Dinghuibacter silviterrae: one gene and its partner. The protein of the gene in region 1 interacts with the protein of each later gene in a pairwise test. Links are inferred from orthologs where the notes say so. Each region holds a gene or a part of one and is shown in the gene's direction. Other genes may lie near its edges.

Region 1 (9,646 bases):
TTCAGGCCAATGTGTCGGGTGCGCAAACGGTGCCATTCTACGTCGGGTTGTCGTCCTGCGACGCGTCGGCAAACAGCCGTGTGGTCAAGATCTACATCGACTATAACAACGACAATACCTTTACGGATGGGGGCGACCTTGTGGCGACCAGCCCCGTCCTGGCGGGTGGAACGACGTCCTGGACCGGTTCGTTTACGACCCCTGCAACCCTGACCGCCGGGGGGACGACGCGGATGCGCATCGTGACCGAAGAGGTCACCGATACCTCCCTGGTCAAGCCCTGCGGTTCGTACAGCAACGGGGAAACCCAGGACTACAGCGTTCTTTTTGTAAAACCCGCCAAGGACCTGTCGATCTACAACATGGTGGATCCCCTGAACCCGGCCTGTGCCGATTCGACCCAGATCGTCACCCTGACGATCCATAACAATGGGACGGCCACGCAGGCCGGCTTCCCCGTGACGGCGACGGTCATGAACGGCAACACGGTGGTCGCGACCCTGACGGGGACTTACCCGGATACCATCGGCGCGGGCGCCAACATCGCCTATGCCCTCCCGGGGAACTTCAACTCGATCCCCGGCACGACCTATTCGATTAAGGCGTCCGTCAACCTGACCGGGGACCAGAATACAGCCAACGACACGGCCACCTTTAGCTTTACGGTATCCCCCGCGGCGACCAACCCGTCCACCGGCACCGCCACCATCTGCGGCACCGGCGCTTCCACGGCCAACCTAAAGGTCAACGGGGCCGATTCATCGAACAGCTATTTCTGGTATACCACGGCCACGGGCGGTTCGCCTATTGCGTCGGGGTATAATACCACGACCACGACCATCCCGTCCAACAATACCTTCTATTTCTCATCCGGTGGCAGCGGCTCCTTTGGTCCGGCCACCAAAACGACCCTGGATACGGCCGGAGGGTATAATGCTTTCTACGGGAACTGGGTCAGCTATCACGCCGCGGTCCCCGTTACCCTGGAATCCGCGCGCTTCTATACGAAGTACCATGGGACCATCGCCTTTGTGGTGGCGGACGTCGACCAGTCCACGATCACGTCGTCGGGTGCTTTTTCCTACCTCCCGTACACCACGACCACGGTCCATGTGTACGCCACGGCGCCCCATACCGAGAAACCCCATTCCGACGGTTCCACCCAGACGGACGACCCGTCCGATACCGGGGCCGTCTTTTACCTGAATATCCCGCTCCCGGCCGGGGACCACGACATCATCATCGAAAGCCTGGATTCGGCAACGATCTTCCGGAATACCGGCGTGCCGTCCACCAACACCTATCCCTTCGGGTCCACCAATCTTTTTGCGTGGACCGGGAACAGCGCAGGGGTAACCGCGGGCAGCCTGGGGACCTTGTATAAGTCTTATTTCTATTTCTTCTATGACGCCAAGATCAAGACGACGGATTGTTCCGCCACGGGTGCGCGGACGCAGGTGACCGCGGTCACGGCGCCCAACCCGGTGATCACCGAGAACGGCGATTCCCTGATCAGCAGCGCGGCCAGCGGTAACCAATGGTTCCTCGGCGGGGTGATCCTTTCGGGGGCCACCAATCCCATCTATATAGCCTCGAAGTCCGGCGTATACGATGACGAAGTGACCGACTCCGCCACGGGTTGTGTCCTGACCTCGAACAGCATCAACTACGTGCTAACGGCCGTGGATACCGTCTCGGCGCCCCAGGGTTTGAAGATTTACCCGGACCCGACGCCGACAGGGCTGGTCAACGTGACCTTTACCGTCACGAACTCGGCGGACCTGACCTTCGAGGTCTACAATGTCCTGGGTGAGCTGGTGTCCAAACAGGTCTACCCGTCCTATATCGGCGCTTATTCCGGCCAGATCAACCTGAAGGGCTATGCGGACGGGGTGTATATTTTGAAGATAACGCACGGGGATAACGTCACGATAAGAAAGATACTTCTGCAACAACAATAGTAGTCGACTTTTGTAAGTGGACATATTTTGCGGCGGTGGGCTATGTGGTCAATTTAGCCCACCGCCGCAAAATGTCTAATGATCTTGGGGGCGCCTGTGGCGCCCTTTTTATTTTTAAGGCAATATGTAGTAAATATTGGCGTTATAATTGCTTATATTGCATGACAAATTTATACCCTGTGCGATACATTCTACTCGTTTTAGCCATTATCCTATTGTATGCTCCTCTGCGAGCGCAGAATTTCTTTCTGAACATCGACGCCGGCGCCGCCAACTACGACGGCGAATTACAGCAACACCGGTACACCTTTCAAGAGGCCCATCCGGGTGGTGGCCTTGGCCTGGGGTATGAGTTCAGTCCCCATTTCACTCTGAGCACGGGGTTTTTGCTCACCGAGATTTCCGGGGCGGACAAGTACAGCTCCAACCCCGGAGCGGTAGCGCGTAACCTGAGTTTCTACAGCAATATCTTCGAATGGAACGTGCGGGCCGAATACCAGTTGTTCGACCTGTCGGACCGGTCTATTTCGCCTTATGGCTTCGTGGGCCTGGCCGTGTTTCATTTCAACCCTTATGCATATGATCCCACCGGGCAAAAGGTGTTCCTGCAACCCCTGAGCACCGAGGGAGAAGGCCTCGCAGGCGGTCCTCCGAAGTATTCCCTGACCCAGTTTGCCATTCCATTTGGGGCAGGCCTCCGCCTGGCCCTTTCGGACAATGTCCGGGTCGGTTTGGAGGTGGGTGTCCGCAAGACCTTTACGGGTTACCTGGATGACGTCCACGGCGCCTATTACGACGAATTCTCCCTTTTAAACGCGAAGGGCGCGGAAGCCGTGGAAATGGCCTTCCGGGGGAATCAGCTTCCCGGTCACACGGGAGCCACCTATCCGGCAGCAGGCAACGCACGTGGTGCCGGGGGAGATGACTGGTACTATTTCACGGGGCTGAGGATCAGCTTCCGGCTGAGCGGTGCGGAATACACACACAACCATATGGGGTGCCCGACGAGGATCCTGTAAATTGTGCCTAAATAGTTAGAAAATATAGGCCCCCGGTGACCCCGGGGGCTCTCTTTTTGCATTCATTTCGATACCTTTGCACACTTTCAATTCAGACTATGGATCAAGTGGATCAAACTTTGGACGGCTCCCAGGAGCAGGGGGGTAGGATCATTCAGGTTAATATCGAGGAACAGATGAAGACGGCCTACATCGACTATTCGATGTCGGTCATCGTGAGCCGCGCGCTTCCGGACGTACGGGACGGCTTCAAGCCGGTACACCGCCGCATCCTCTTTGCCATGAATGAGCTGGGGATGACCTATAACAAGCCCTACAAGAAAAGCGCCCGCGTCGTCGGGGAAGTATTGGGTAAATACCACCCGCACGGGGACTCTTCCGTGTATGACGCGATGGTCCGCATGGCCCAGGAATGGAGCATGCGGTATATGCTGGTCGAAGGCCAGGGGAACATGGGGAACCAGGACGGGGACGGTCCGGCCGCCATGCGGTATACCGAAGTCCGTCTCCAGCGACTGACCGAATACGTCCTCCAGGATATCGAAAAGGATACCGTGGACTTCCAGCTGAACTTCGACGACTCCCTGGAAGAACCGACCGTAATGCCTACCCGTATCCCCCAGCTCCTCGTCAACGGGTCGAGCGGGATCGCCGTGGGTATGGCGACCAATATGCTTCCCCACAACCTGGGCGAGGTCATCGACGGTTGTATCGCCTATATCGAAGACCGCGAGATCACGGTGGAGGACCTTATCAAATACGTCAAGGCGCCGGATTTCCCCACGGGCGGGATCATCTTTGGCGTCGAAGGCGTCAAACAAGGCTTCCGCACGGGCCGCGGCCGCGTCGTCGTCCGGGGGAAGCTCCACGTGGACACCAAACCCAGCGGGCGGGAACAGATCATCATTACCGAGGTGCCTTACCAGGTGAGCCGGGATACCCTGACCGACCGGATCGGCCAGTTGGTCAACGACCGGACGATCGAAGGCATCGCCCACGTCAACAACGAATCCAACCAGAAAGAAGGTACGCGTATCGTCCTGGACCTCAAAAGGGACGGCGTTGCCAACGTAATCATCAACCAGTTATATAAGCATACCGAGCTCCAGACCAGCTACGGGATCAACAACGTGGCCCTGTCGAAGGGTCGCCCCCGTATCCTGAACCTGAGGGACCTGATCTCCGAATTCGTCGAGTTCCGGCATGAGGTCGTGGTCCGCAGAACCAAGTTCGAGCTCCGGGAAGCGGAAAAACGCGCCCATATCCTGGAAGGATACCTGATCGCCCTGGACCACCTGGACGAGGTGATCCAACTGATCCGGAACTCATCCACCCCCGAGAACGCCAAGGAAGGTCTCATGACCCAGTTCGGCATGTCCGAGATCCAGGCCAAGGCCGTACTCGAACTCCGTCTGCAACGCCTGACGGGTATGGAAAGGGATAAGATCCGCGAGGAACACGGCGAACTCATGAAACTCATCGCGCATCTCAAGGAAATCCTCGGAGACGAGGGCATGCGTTTCCAGATCATCAAGGACGAATTGCTCGACGTGAAGACCCGCTTTGCCGACGAGCGCAAAAGCGAGATCCAGTACCTGGCCAACGAAATGCGCATCGAAGACCTGATCGAGTTGGAAGACGTGGTCATCACCATTTCCCACCTGGGTTATATCAAACGCACGCCTGCCGACGAATACCGCCAGCAAAAACGCGGCGGAAGGGGCGTCATCGGTGGCAAGACCCGCGAGGAAGACTGGATCGAACACCTCTTTGTCGCCTCTTCCCACCATACCCTGATGTTCTTTACGGAAAAGGGCCGTTGCTACTGGCTGAAGGTCTATGAAATCCCCGAGGGGGACAAACAAAGCAAGGGCCGCGCCATCCAAAACCTCATCCAGATCCCGCCGGACGACAACATCCGCGCGATCATCGACGTCAAGAACTTCGACGATGTAGATAACCAGTATATCCTGCTGTGTACCAAAAAAGGCATCATCAAACGGACCGAGCTTAAGGAATTCTCCCGCCCGCGTCAAAGCGGTGTCAACGCCATCACCGTGGTGGAAGGGGACCAACTGTTGGAAGCCCGTTTGACGAACGGACAGACCCAGGTCATCATGGGCGTGCGCAGCGGCCGGGCCATCCGTTTCCCCGAAGACAAGGTCCGGGCCACCGGCCGGGGCGCTATCGGCGTCACGGGTATCGAGGTGGACGAGGCCGGGGACGAAGTCGTTGGCATGATTTGTGTCGATGGTACCGATACCACAAGGAATGTCTTGGTCGTCTCCCAAAAAGGCTTTGGCAAACGAACGCCTGTAGACGAATACCGGATCACCAACCGGGGTGGGAAAGGGGTGAAAACCATCAATGTCACCGACAAAACCGGTTCCCTCATAGGCATTTTGGACGTCGTCGAGAACCAGGACCTGATGATCACCTGCCGGTCCGGGATCACGATTCGTATGTCCGTGGCGGACATTCGCGAGGCGGGGAGGAATACCCAGGGGGTGAAGCTGATTAGGTTGGAGGAGAGTGATGAGATTGCGGCGATTACGACGCTGGATGAAATGGAGGAAGAGACGCCTTCGGAGGGCGCCTCTGAAGCGCCGGACGCGCCGGCAGAGGGCGCCGAACCAGCCGCCGACGCCGCCGCAGGGGAAAATCCGGAGAATGAATAGAGGTTGCCGCTGCAACACAATAATTTAGGTATATTTAAGGCGAAAAATCAAATAACGCAACATGACAAAATTTTTCCTAGCCGGTCTTTCTGCGCTGACGCTGCTGGGCGCTTCCGCCCAGGACCTCAAGCAGGCCAAAAAGCAGATCGACAAGAAAGACTGGGCAAGTGCAAGAACGACGATTGACCAGGTGGTGACCAACGATAAATGGTCCAAGGACCAGGATGCGTGGTATACCAAAGGAAAGGTGTACAGCCAGTTCGCCACCGACAGCGCCCTGAAAGGACAGGTGCCCGGCGCGAACATGATCGCCCTGGATGCCTTCAGAAAGGCTTATGACATCGACAGCACCAAGACCTCTATCGAGGCCGTCCTGGACAATAAATACGCTTACATCGCCAACCTGTACAACACCTCTTTCAACGAGGCCTACAGGATCTTCCAGAAGAACGACTTTGCCGGCTCGCTGCCCGGTTTTGACAACACCAACCAGATCGGCCGCTTTATCTACGACAAGCACATCGGTCTGACCGGTCTTGACACGGTCGTCACCTACTACCTCGGCTTCGACTATATGAAGCTCGAAAAGAACGACAGCGCCACCTACTATTTCAAATTGCTGGCGGACGCCAAAGTATCCGGCCAGGGCTTTGACCTGCCCTACCGCTGGCTGGTGTATGTCTATTCCGACAAAAAGGATTGGGACAACGCCCAGAAATACGCCGCCGCCGGTAAAACCCTTTATCCCAAGGACACCTACTTCGACGACGTCGCCCTGCAGATGCTGAAAGAGCAAGGCAAAACCGACGAGCTCATCAAGAAATACGAAGAGGTCATCGCCAACGATCCGAACAGCTACGAGCACCAGTATAACTATGGCAACACGCTCTTCGGTCTCGTGTATGGCGTCGATAAAAAGCCCGCCGGCTATACCGAGCTGATCCAAAAGCTGGAAGGCGCCTTTACCAAGTGTACCGAGATCGACCCCAACCGCCCCGAAGCCTTCCTGGCGCTGGGTAAATCCCACTTCAACCAGGCCGTGTCCATCAACGACAGCCTGAAGACCATCAAAGGAAAGACGCCCGCCGACGACGCCAACAAAAAGGCGCTCCAGGGCCAGGCCGAAGAGCAAATCAAGGCAGCCATCACGCCCCTGGAGAAAGTTTTCAGCTTCTATGACACCCAGTCTACGCTCAAGGTAGCCGAAAAGTCGAACTATAAATCGTCCATCAGCCTTCTCGGGGATTGCTACCGCTACCTCGAAAACAAGGACAAGGCCAAGTTCTACGACGACAAGTATACCGCAGCAGACAGCAAATAGACTATGAGACCCTGGATATTCCTGGTCTTATTCTTCTGGGGGGATGTTTCCGCGCAACGCGCAGGAGACATCCCCTCCGATTTTAAGGCCGCCTGGATCGGTTGCCCGGGAGTGCCCGCCAAGGCCTACGGGGTGTATCACTTCCGAAAGACCTTTACGCTTTCGGCCGCGCCTGGCCGTTTTCTCATCCACGTCTCGGCGGATAACCGTTACCGTTTGTGGGTCAACGGTCACTTCGTTTGCGCCGGGCCCGCAAGGAGCGACCTGGCGCATTGGTATTTCGAAACGGTGGACATAGGGCCTTTGCTGCAACCCGGGGACAACGTTATCGCAGCCCTGGTCTGGAACATGGGGGAATATGCGCCGGTGGCCCAGGTCAGCAACCAGACGGGTTTTTTGTTGCAGGGAGCGTTAGTGAATACCAACAGTTCCTGGCGCGTTTTTCATGATACGGCGTATGCGCCGTTGCCTGTCGATTTGCACTCCTATTACGTGGTGGGGCCCGGGGATCACGTTCGCGGCGACGCCTATCCGTGGGGGTGGGAGCAGCCGGGGTTTTCTGACTCCGGGTGGTCTCACGCTTCGTATGTCGATCACGCCTTTCTTTTTGGCAGCGGTACCGACAACCGGTGGACGCTGGAGCCACGCAATATCCCGCTGTTTCCGGAGACGCTCCAGCGGATACCGTCAGTGCGGCGGGGTGGCCTCTCGGGATTTTTGCAAGGCACTCCTACGACCATTCCTCCGTCGAGCCACGTCAGTCTCCTCCTCGATCAGACTTATAACACCGTTGCCTATCCTTCGCTTTTGGTCAGCGGTGGCCGGGGCGCGACCATCCGGATGAGCTATGCCGAAGCGCTTTTTGACTCGGCCGGCCGTAAAGGCAACCGAAATGACATCGAAGGAAAAAAGCTTACCGGCAACGCCGACCTCTTCGAACCCGACGGCGGCCCGCATCGTTTGTTCCGCCCCCTTTGGTTCCGGACCTACCGGTATGTACAGCTCGACATTACCACGGGCGCCGACTCGCTGGTGATCGACGACCTGTACGGTATGCGCACCGGGTATCCATTTGAGGCTAAGGCGTCCTTTTCCTGCAACGACAGTTCCCTAAGCGACATCTGGAGGGTAGGGTGGCGTACCGCCCTGATGTGTGCCGGGGAGAACTATTTCGATTGCCCCTATTACGAACAGCTCCAATACGAAGGCGACACCCGTATCCAGTCGCTCATCTCGCTCTACGTTACCGGGGACGACCGCCTGATGCGCAAAGCCATCCTCGACTTCTACCACTCCCGGATCCCCGAGGGGCTGACACAGGGACGGTACCCCAGCAACCGGCTCCAGGTGATTCCGCCCTTTTCGTTGTACTGGGTATCCATGGTGTACGACTACTGGATGCACCGGGGCGATTCCGCTTTTATCGAGCCGCTCCTGCTACCCATACAGGAGGTGTTGCACTGGTACGCCGGTCATGTCGATTCGCTCGACATGCTCGGGCCCATGAACTGGTGGAGTTTTGTCGACTGGGACGATCAATTTCCCGGAGGGGTACCCGATGGGGCTACCAACGGGCATTCTTCCGTGGTGACGTTGCAGTATGCGTATACCCTGAATCAAGCGGCGGCATTGTTCGCGGATTTTGGCATGCCTGCGCTTGCTTCTCAATATCGCTCGTTGGCGCACCGCTTGTGTGCGGGAACGTACCGGTCTTGTTTCGACGCCTCCCGCGGGTTGATGGCGAATACGCCTTCGCGGACGACGTTTAGCCAGCATGCCTCCATTATGGGGGTACTCAGCGGGGCGTTACCTGGTTCCGTCATGCGCCGTGTGCTCTCCGACACCGGCATCAGCCAGACCACCTTCTATTACCGCTTTTACCTCACCCGTGCACTGAAAGTCGCCGGGCTGGGGGATCTGTACTACAGCCAGCTCGGGCCCTGGAGGGATATGCTGGCCCGCGGGCTCACGACATTTGCCGAGAAGCCAGATCCCACCCGTTCTGATTGCCATGCCTGGAGCGCCAGCCCCAACTACGACTTTCTCGCGACGATCTGCGGGATCGTGCCGGCGGCGCCGGGGTTTTCGCAGGTGCTGATACAGCCTTGTATGGGGCCTTTGACGGAGGTACGCGGGAGTATGCCTGTACCGGCGGGGATGGTGAGCGTGCATTTGCTCCGCCATGGGGAGCACGTGACCGGAAACGTGGAATTGCCTTCTGGGGTGAAGGGGCGGTTTGTATGGAAAGGGCGTGTCGTTTCCCTGCAAGGGGGAAGACAAGAAATTTCCTTATAAAACTTTGATTTTTGCTCAGCTCATCAAGCCGATCAGAAAGAGGGAAGCCATGCAAGCGATTCCCCAAAGAGCCCGGTATTTCATCGAATTGGATTTTAAAGTACACACGAATATACATTTTTTTTTGTATACTAGTAGTACTTCCCAAAAATGATGGATAGCCGCACCTATATCGCGCGTTCGGGCCCCAGCCGGGCAATCGCGTCCCGCCCGGCCAGCCACACCGGTGCCGGACCGCGGGGCAAAAGCATGCCCGCGGCACCGCCGGTCCAGCGGGAAGGGGACTGGATCACCGCCCTGGTGGAGCTGGCCAAGGCAAACCCTATAGGGACTGCGTTGACCATAGTGGGAGGCGCCGCAACGATTTTGGCG
Region 2 (9,471 bases), on another replicon or contig:
TACATGGGCTCACCGCTGGCGCTGGTGGTGAACCTCGACGCGTTTGACTTGGCGGCCGGAAGGTAGGTTTTGCCTTGCGCGTTGTCGATGATCGAATCGTTGAAGCCACCCGTCAGGTAAAATTCATACCCATACATCCAGTGGTTCTTGTATTGACGGCCATACAGGCCAAAACCGGTATTATTCCAGGTGGCGGGCAACATCTGGGACATGGCGATGGGCCTGTCCGTAAACTCCCATTTGGGTCCGTCGTGGTTCTGGTTAAAAGCGCCGATGGGGTTGACGATCATCCCGCCCCGGAGGTTTAGCAGGGGATGGAATTCGATGTCCAGGGCCGCGTATTCCACTTCGAATTCACCGCCGGAACTCTGGTCCGCGTCCCCCTGGGGATCGTTTTCATATTCGATTTCCGACAGGAATTTGATGTGTTTGGAGATGGTCGAGGCGACAAAAAGGCTAAACCGCCTGAACTGGAACTGGTTGCCGACCGTAATACCAGACGTCGACATATACTGCCAGTTGGATTCGAAATAACCCCCGATGGACACCGGGGATTTACCCAACTGAAGGAACGGACGGTTGTAGATCGCGTCCATGTTCAACAGGTGCCTTACCGTGTCCGAAGGTGCGGGTGTTTTCAAAAGGCTGCTGTCGATTTGTGCATCCGCCTGATGGATAACGGCCAACAGGGCGATCAATACGTATTTTCTCATTGTAACGAAATGTGAAGTTGATTGTGTTGAAGGCTGACCGGGAAGGTCCTCAGGTTGGTGTCCGCGGGACCATTTTGTACGATGCCTTTATTGTTGAATTCACTCCCGTGCGCCGGGCATTGCAGACGGTCGCCAAACACCTGGAGTTCCGCGCCCTGGTGGGTGCAGCGCATCAGCAGCGCCACGTACTGGTCATCGCTGAACCGGTAGACGCAGACAGGATATTTTAACCGTTCGTGGGATACCACCAGGTATTTCTTACCCGGCTGGAAAGAAGATACCGGTATCACCAGGTCCGAACGGTCGATGGTACCGTTGACCTCTTTGCCCGCGGAGCAACCCTCCAAAAAGGCCGCCAGCAAGGCACCGCCCATACAGGCCATGCCACAGGTTTTTAAAAACTCTTTTCTTTCCATGACCTTACAGGGATTTCAGGAACGTCAGGAGGGCATTTTTATCGGAAGCGGACAGGCTGCTAAACCGGCCGGCGCTGACAGCGGCTTCCCCGCCGTGCAACTGGATGGCCGCTTCGATACTATGCGCGCGACCGTCGTGCATCAGGTAGGTATATCCACCCTGGACATTGGGTGCCAGTCCCAAACCCCACAGCGGTGTTGTCCGCCATTCGGAGGTTTTGGCACTGCCCTCGGTATATCCATCGTCGTCCCCCGCACCCATGTCGTGGACAAGCAGGTCGGTGAACGGGTTGAACGTTTGATTGGAAAGACCGTCTATCGGGGAGTAGCCCGTAGTAAGGGTTTGCTTGTGACAGGCGGCACAACCGATCTGGAGGAAAAGCTGGCTGCCCGCCACCACCGTCGGGTCATTGGGGTTCCGCTGGACCGGCGTTTGCAAACACTGGCAATAAAACACTACCGAATTGAGCGTGGCATTGTCTACTTCGGGTGTAGCGTTGGGAGAAGTGGGCGTCGGGTCGAGGTAATTGCTCGGGTTGTTGGGCAGGTACGTCGAGGTGATACCCATGTCATGGTTATATGCCGTCGCCACCTGCTGCAACAAATTGTAAATGGCCCCTTTTCTTCCGAAGCGGCAGATGTATTTGCCGTCCGCCCTCGGGATCGCCCCTGTTAGCGGGGTGGCATACGCCGGAAGGGTACCGTAGTTGGGATGCCCCCGCACACCATCGGGGTTGTTCGCGTTTGCCGCGACCATATCCAGGATCTCTGAATCCGGTACCGCTTCCAGAAACCCGACACCCGCCGTGATGGGTGCTATCAGACGGGTGCTCGTGGCCCCGGCGGGCAATTGTTCAGGGGTATAACCCGGCAGGCAAAAAGTGCCCAGTTGGGGCGCGCCCTCGGCTAAAAATGTATTGCCCGTGGTATCCGATTGTCCAAAGCGGGTGAGGATCGTAAAAGGATGGCCCCGGTTATCGCTGGAGTGACAACTACCGCAACCTGTCGCGACGAAATAAGGACCAAGCCCCGTCGCCGCGGTCCGGTTGGAAAAAAACTGATCGTTCCCCTGGGAGAACAGGATCGTTTGAGCATTCGAAAGGCTGATCGGTCCGCACAAACCCTGGGAGGGATCGATCATGGAGGGCAGTAGTTTGGAACAAGCCGTCACCGCCAGGATCGCGAGGGAGATAGAAGCGGTCGCTATAAAAGTTTTCTTTTTCATTGGGCCGTAAAATTAGCCCCGCTCTTCCCGGAGAGTTGTCGAAATTGGTAAATGCGTTTTCGAGAAGAGGAAAAAAACTAGTGCAACAGCAGGTCGCAGGGCTTCAAACCCGTATGCTTCTTAAAGGCGGTGGAGAAGTGAGAAATGGAGGAATACCCAAGCATCATGGAAACTTCCGTGACACTGAGTCCTTTTTCATAGAGCAGATACCGGGCGTGTTCCATGCGCTGCCCCTGGTAAAAGTCGAAAATCGTGGTCCCGAAAAGTTCCTTAAATCCCTTTTTGAGATAGCATTCGTTCATAGCCACCCTCCGGCTGAGCTCCTTGATCGTGATGGGTTCGCCGATTTGTTCCAGGAGGATTTCCCGGGCCCGTCCGATCTTAACCCTGTCCGCTTCGTTGGCGAGAAACTTGCAAGCAAAAACGCCTTCTTCTTTTTCCTCCAAAAGACATTCCAGGCTGTACAACAACAACGCCTGTACCTGGCTGTTGACAAAGATGTTTTCGAGGGCGCCCTCATATTGGTTGGTCAACAGGCTCTCCAGGACGAGACGGCTCCGGCCGCAAAGGGGAACGATCTTTGTAAAGGAAGAAGGGTACCGGAAAGACAATACATCTTCGGTCCGCGACAACGTCTGCCGGCCCTTTACAAAAGGCGCCAGGTAGGTGGTGGAGAACCGGAAGGTAAGAAGGTCGATCGTGGGGGTTTTCGCCCCGCACTGGGCGGAAGACTTGCGGCAGGTTTGTCCCCCGTTACAGGCGGGATCGCTGCAATAGGTATTCCCCGAGAGACAGAACCGCAGTTCGAGGTAGGATTCATCCGACCGGGCGTGCTGGTAAACCATCATCCCCGTGTCGTCTACGGACCACTGCGGCTGGAGGGCATACCGTTGTATGACATAAGCCACCGCTCCCGGGATGTGCTGCTCCTTCTGATGGAGCAGGTCCAGGGTATCCTGGAGGACCGGTTGTTTCCGGGCGATGGTGAGTATGTCGGGTGGCTGGAGCATATTCCGGCGCAAAAATAGGCCATCCCCGGATAGCACCCTTTCCTAAGGGGAAATACTGACCCCAACGTGACAAAGCGCCCTTTCCTACTCCCTTGAAAATGTGTCTCAAATGTTCATAAAAAGGCCCTTTTTAACACCGCTAAATTGCCTTAAAAGGCCTAATTTTACTACCTTTGCACCACTATTAAAGGAGGATTGAACGTCTGTATGAGTACTGAAAGTCAAGCAGTGGATACGCCCACACAGAATACCAACGGATACGGAGCTGACAGCATTCAGGTTTTAGAGGGATTGGAAGCCGTCCGTAAGAGGCCGGCGATGTACATAGGGGATATAGGGATCAAGGGGTTACACCACCTGGTGTATGAAGTAGTGGACAATTCCATAGACGAGGCCCTGGCCGGATACTGTAAGAATATCGACGTCACCATCCACGAGGACAATTCCATTTCGGTAAAGGACGACGGCCGGGGTATTCCCACGGGCATCATCCCCAAGGAAAAGAGGTCCGCATTGGAGGTGGTGATGACCGTCCTGCATGCCGGCGGCAAATTCGACAAGAATACCTACAAGGTGTCCGGCGGCTTGCACGGGGTGGGTGTTTCCTGCGTCAACGCCCTTAGTAAACACGTCCATGTAACCGTGTACCGCGAAGGAAAAGTCTTTGAACAGGAATACAATATCGGGATCCCGGAATACTCCGTACGCGCGATTGGCGAGACCGACCGCACCGGGACGACCACGCATTTCTGGCCCGACGGGACGATCTTTACATCCCTCATATATAATAAAGACATCCTGGCCGGCCGTCTCCGCGAGCTATCGTTCCTTAACCGGGGCGTCCGCATCACCCTGACCGACCTCCGGGAACGGAATGAAGAAGGTGAACCTGTGTATAACGAAACCTTTTACAGCGAGGGTGGGATCGTCGAATTTGTCGAGATGCTCGACCGGAACGCAAAGAGGAACACACTGATCAACAAGACCTTATATGTGGACGGTTTTGACGATGCCGCTAACGTAGAGGTCGAGGTGGCGATGACGTACAACGACGATTTCAAAGAACATATTTTCTCCTACGTCAATAACATCAATACCATCGAGGGCGGCACCCATATTACCGGTTTCCGCAGGGCCCTGACGAGGGTATTTAAGCAATATGGAGAGAAAGAGGGGCTTTTTGAAAGGGCGAAAGTAGAGGTGGAAGGCGACGACTTCCGGGAAGGCCTGAGCGCCATTATTTCGGTAAAGGTCCCCGAACCCCAGTTCGAAGGCCAGACCAAGACAAAGCTGGGCAACAGCGAAGTCTCCGGTATCGTCGAAACCACCGTGGCCAAGGCCCTGGATACCTACCTGGAGGAAAACCCGAAAGAGGCCCGCAACGTCATCCAGAAAGTCATTCTCGCTGCACAGGCCCGGGTGGCCGCCCGCAAGGCGAGGGAACTCGTCCAACGCAAAAGCGTCCTATCCGGCGGGGGTCTGCCCGGTAAACTGGCCGACTGTTCCGATCGCGATCCGGGTCGTTGCGAGCTATACCTGGTGGAAGGGGATTCCGCAGGTGGTACCGCCAAACAAGGCCGGGACCGGAGCTTCCAGGCCATCCTGCCACTAAGGGGTAAGATCCTCAACGTGGAGAAGGCCATGGAACACAAAATCCTGGAAAACGAAGAGATCAGGAACATGTATACCGCCCTGGGTGTGACCGTCGGTACCCCCGATGACCCCAAGGCCCTTAACCTCGCCAAACTCCGCTATCATAAGCTCATCATCATGACCGATGCCGACGTGGACGGAAGCCACATCGCCACGCTTATCCTCACTTTCCTTTTCCGGTATATGAAGGAACTGGTCGAGCAGGGGTACGTCTACCTCGCCCAACCGCCCCTGTACCTCGTTAAGAAAGGCAAAGAACAGGTGTACGCCTGGACCGAAGAGGACCGCAAGGCCGCTGTGGAACGCATCGCCGGCGGTAAAGAAGACAGCGCCACCATTCAACGCTACAAAGGTTTGGGTGAAATGAACGCGGATCAATTGTGGGAGACCACTATGAACCCTGCAAAACGTATCCTGAAAATGGTGACCCTGGAGAGCGCGGCCATTGCCGACGAGGTATTCAGCATGCTCATGGGTGATGAAGTGGCGCCAAGGCGTGAATTCATAGAAACCCATGCAAAATATGCCCGGATCGACGTCTAGGCTTCTTACCTCCGTAACGATTGTCCTCTGCCATGTCCTAAGCGCAAATGCGCAAACGCCCCAAGCGAATCCTTATGTGATGCACGGTTCAGCCGTGCAGAATACTTGTAATTGCTATACCCTTACCCCCCAGGAAACCTTTCAGGCGGGCCAGGTATGGAATAAGAACGAGATCGACCTGACCCAGTCGTTCGATTATCATTTCAATGTGTTTTTGGGTTGCAATTCGGGTACGAACGGGGCCGATGGTATGGCCTTTGTGCTCCAACCCATCAATACCAGCCAGGGCAGTACCGGGGAAGGCCTGGGTTTTGGCGGCATCGTGCCGTCCCTGGGCGTGACCATCGACACCTACCAGAATCCGGACCAAAACGACCCGCCCTACGACCACATCGCCTTTCAGTCCAACGGGGATGTCAACCATGCCGACGCCAACAACCTTGCCGGACCGGTGCAGGTGCTGCCCAACCAATCCGACATCAAGGACTGCGCCTGGCACGTTCTGGAGGTAAAATGGGACGCACCCACCATGACCCTCGTGGCCTACATGGATGGCAATTTCCGGCTCAGCATGACCAAGGACATCGTGGCCACCATATTTAGCGGCAACCCCACCGTTTTCTGGGGTTTCACCGCGGCCACCGGCGGGTCCGACAACCTCCAGCAGTTTTGTACATCGTTAAACGCCGGCCATTCCGCCCTTCCCGCCAAAACCTGCGAAAAGGACACCATCGTTTTCCGCGACAGCTCCACTTCTTTCGGGTCCATCCTCCAATGGTATTGGAACTTTGGAGATGGGGACACCAGCATGCAGCAAAACCCGCCGCCCCATGTTTACCCCACGCCCGGTGTCTATATCGTGACCCAGAATATCCTCGGCAACAACGGCTGTCTTTCCGATACCAACAAAACGGTACTCACCATAGGTACCTACCCCGTGGCTTCCTTTACCGCGGGTAACGCCTGCACCGGCAGAACCCTTCCCCTGGTCAACACCAGTTATGACACGGTGGGCCTTTTCGCGGACTGGACCTGGACGCTTTCCGACGGGCGGATCTTTACCGATTCGCTGCCCTCTATCGTCTTTGCCCAGCCCGGCGCCTATACGCTATCCCTCCATGTCGTCAGCGCCGAGGGTTGCGCCAGCAACACCTATACCCAACTGCTGTCCGTCAATCCCACCCCCCAGGTGACCTTTGCGCCGGATTCCGTTTGTACCGGGACGCCCCTCGTGCTGACGGGGACCAATACGACGGGTATACCGGTCCAACAGTGGTACTGGTTGCTGGGTCAGCGCCCCGATTCCGGACAAACGGTAACCCAGGTCTATGATCAGGAGGCGGTCTTTAACGCCAGTCTTTGGGCCATGAGCCCTTATGGTTGTCTTTCGGACACAGTGACCCAACAGGTCAGCATACAAGCCTCGCATGCCTTTGCCGGCAACGACACCTCGGATGCCCTTGGTTATCCTATCCAGCTACAGGCGACCGGAGGCACCACCTATACCTGGTCGCCCCCCACGGGTCTTAGCGACCCGTCGATCGCCAACCCCATCGCCGTCCTCACCACGGACACGCGGTACACGGTCACGGCCTATTCAAACGCCGGTTGCGCCTCCCAGGCGTCGGTTTTTATCAAGGTCTACAAGGGCCCGGCGATCTACGTACCGAGTGCTTTTACCCCCAACGGCGACGGCGTCAATGACGTTCTTCGGCTCGTCGCCCCCGGGATCAAAACGCTCGTCTATTTCCGTGTTTTCAACCGCTGGGGTAACGAGGTATACCATAGTACCGATCTGCAGGCCGCCTGGGACGGCACGGCCGGCGGCCGGCCGGTTCCTTCGGGCACATACGTGTGGGAAGTCCTGGGCATTGACCTGACCGGGAAACCCCTGGGGGAGCGGGGTACCGTGCTCCTGGCGCGGTAGCGCAGGCCGCCACCCGCGGCCCGCCAAAATTTAACCTCCCAAAAGCGCGGGCAGCCTTAATTTTGATCCCCGATGAAACTCTTGATCATAGAAGACGAAAAGGCCCTTTCGGAGAGTATCGCCTCCTATCTCAATGATTATCATTATTCCTGCGAGATGGCCTACGACTTTCCCAGTGCCCGGGAAAAAATCCAGCTCCACGACTACAATTGTATCATCCTTGACATCGCCCTTCCCCATGGAAACGGGCTGACCCTTCTGCGGGAACTAAAGGCCGCCGGCAAAACGGATGGGGTACTCATCGTCTCCGCAAGGAATTCCCTGGATGACAAAATCGAGGGCCTCAACAGGGGAGCCGACGACTACCTCACCAAACCCTTCCACCTCTCGGAATTGGGCGCCCGGGTGTCGGCGATTATCCGCCGCAAGACCTTTGGTGGACACAATGTGTTAAAGCTGGACGGACTCACGATCGACCTCGAAGAAAGGACCGTCCGGGGCGACAATGGGCACATCGACCTCACCCGGAAGGAGTACGAACTGTTGCTTTATTTCACCGGCAACAGGAACAAGGTCCTGACCAAGGAAGCCATTGCCGAGCACCTCTGGGGGGACCAGGCCGACATGACCGACAACTACGATTTTCTGTATACCCATATCAAGAACCTGCGCCGGAAACTCCTTCAGGGCGGGTGTCCGGACTATATCAAGGCCGTCTATGGAATGGGGTATAAATTCAATCCCGGCAAATCCGTCGCAGAGTGAAACTGTTTACCCGGTATAACCGTATCAATGCCCTGGTGACCCTCGCCCTCTTCCTGGTGACCTGCGTGGCCATGTATTTCCTGATCTTCCAGGTGCTGGTCGTGCAACTGGACCACAACTTCATCCGGATCCGCAACCGGATGCAGACGTACGTCAACCAGCACCAGGAACTGCCCAGCCAGCAGGTACTGGACGACCTGAGCGTATACTATACCCCGACGGGCGACAGCATACCCGGGCCGGAGCGTTTTGAGGCCACCCATTTCTTCGATTCTACCTTGGGTAAAGACCACCGGTTCAGAAAGTACTTTTTCCCCATCCGGGTCCGGCAAAGCTGGTACCAGGTCACCCTCATAAAACCCCTGGAAGGCCCGCACCACGTAGCGTATGCCCTCATGGGGATCGCCGTTCCCGTGATACTGGTCATCATTCTCACCTTTTCCGTCATCAACCGCATGGTCCTGCGCCGGTTGTGGGCCCCGTTTTATAAAAGCCTGGAAATCCTGGGCAGATTCCAGTTGGGAGAGCGTAACCCGCCCGTTTTCCCCGAAACGCCCATCGAAGAGTTTTCGACGATGAACAAAAAGCTGAGGGAAGCCACGGGTAAGGCTGCCGATGACTACAAGGCCCTCAAGGAATTCACCGAAAACGCTTCCCACGAAATCCAAACCCCGCTGGCCATCATCCGCTCCAAACTGGACCTCGTCATCCAGGACGAAGCCCTGTCCGACCGGCAGGGAGAAAGCCTGAGAAGCGCGTATGGAGCGGTCAAAAAGATTTCCAGGCTCAACAAGTCCCTCCTGTTGATCACGAAGATTGAAAACAATCAATACAACCGGAAGGAAGACATCGCCCTCGACGAAAAGCTCCGCGAAAAGCTCATACAGTTCCAGGAACTTTGGGACAACAGCGGCCTGACCGTAAACGCCTCCATCGCACCCACCTCTATCCATGCCAGCCCCGAGCTGATCGACATCCTGTTTGACAACCTCCTCAGCAATGCCACCCGCCACAACCGGCCCGGCGGCTCTTTATCCCTTGTCCTTGCACAAGGACGCCTGGAGGTTTCCAATACCGGTGCGTCCGTTCGCCTGGACCGGGAACGCCTTTTCCGGCGTTTTTATAAAGAGTCCAACGACAGCGACCATGTCGGCCTGGGTCTTTCTATTATACAACAGATCTGCGTAGCCACGGGCGTTGCGATCGCCTATGCCTACGC

Evidence for each region.
Region 2: the proteins of gyrA (region 1) and gyrB interact in binary tests that used the Escherichia coli proteins (3 or more experiments, as listed by UniProt). The link is inferred for Dinghuibacter silviterrae from one-to-one orthologs.

Annotation. Positions count from the first base shown.
Region 1 is NZ_SODV01000002.1:2,327,526-2,337,171, reverse strand. What follows is about bases 2,742-5,868. They hold gyrA (DNA gyrase subunit A), read left to right. Parts: upstream 2,742-3,078; coding sequence 3,079-5,658; downstream 5,659-5,868. Other genes in these bases: EDB95_RS26535 (tetratricopeptide repeat protein), read left to right, coding at 5,720-5,868; EDB95_RS26545 (DUF6089 family protein), read left to right, coding at 2,742-2,980. Outside these bases: EDB95_RS26550 (S8 family serine peptidase), read left to right, coding at 1-1,961; more of EDB95_RS26545, read left to right, coding at 2,141-2,741; more of EDB95_RS26535, read left to right, coding at 5,869-6,979; EDB95_RS26530 (alpha-L-rhamnosidase-related protein), read left to right, coding at 6,983-9,274; EDB95_RS26525 (hypothetical protein), read left to right, coding at 9,425-9,646. UniProt on the Escherichia coli protein: A type II topoisomerase that negatively supercoils closed circular double-stranded (ds) DNA in an ATP-dependent manner to maintain chromosomes in an underwound state.
Region 2 is NZ_SODV01000001.1:479,010-488,480, forward strand. Bases 3,114-6,065 are described here. They hold gyrB (DNA topoisomerase (ATP-hydrolyzing) subunit B), read left to right. Parts: upstream 3,114-3,571; coding sequence 3,572-5,560; downstream 5,561-6,065. Other genes in these bases: EDB95_RS02110 (helix-turn-helix domain-containing protein), read right to left, coding at 3,114-3,364; EDB95_RS02120 (lectin-like domain-containing protein), read left to right, coding at 5,640-6,065. Outside these bases: EDB95_RS02095 (hypothetical protein), read right to left, coding at 1-713; EDB95_RS02100 (QcrA and Rieske domain-containing protein), read right to left, coding at 710-1,129; EDB95_RS02105 (di-heme oxidoredictase family protein), read right to left, coding at 1,134-2,354; more of EDB95_RS02110, read right to left, coding at 2,432-3,113; more of EDB95_RS02120, read left to right, coding at 6,066-7,487; EDB95_RS02125 (response regulator transcription factor), read left to right, coding at 7,560-8,252; EDB95_RS02130 (sensor histidine kinase), read left to right, coding at 8,249-9,471. UniProt on the Escherichia coli protein: DNA gyrase negatively supercoils closed circular double-stranded DNA in an ATP-dependent manner to maintain chromosomes in an underwound state.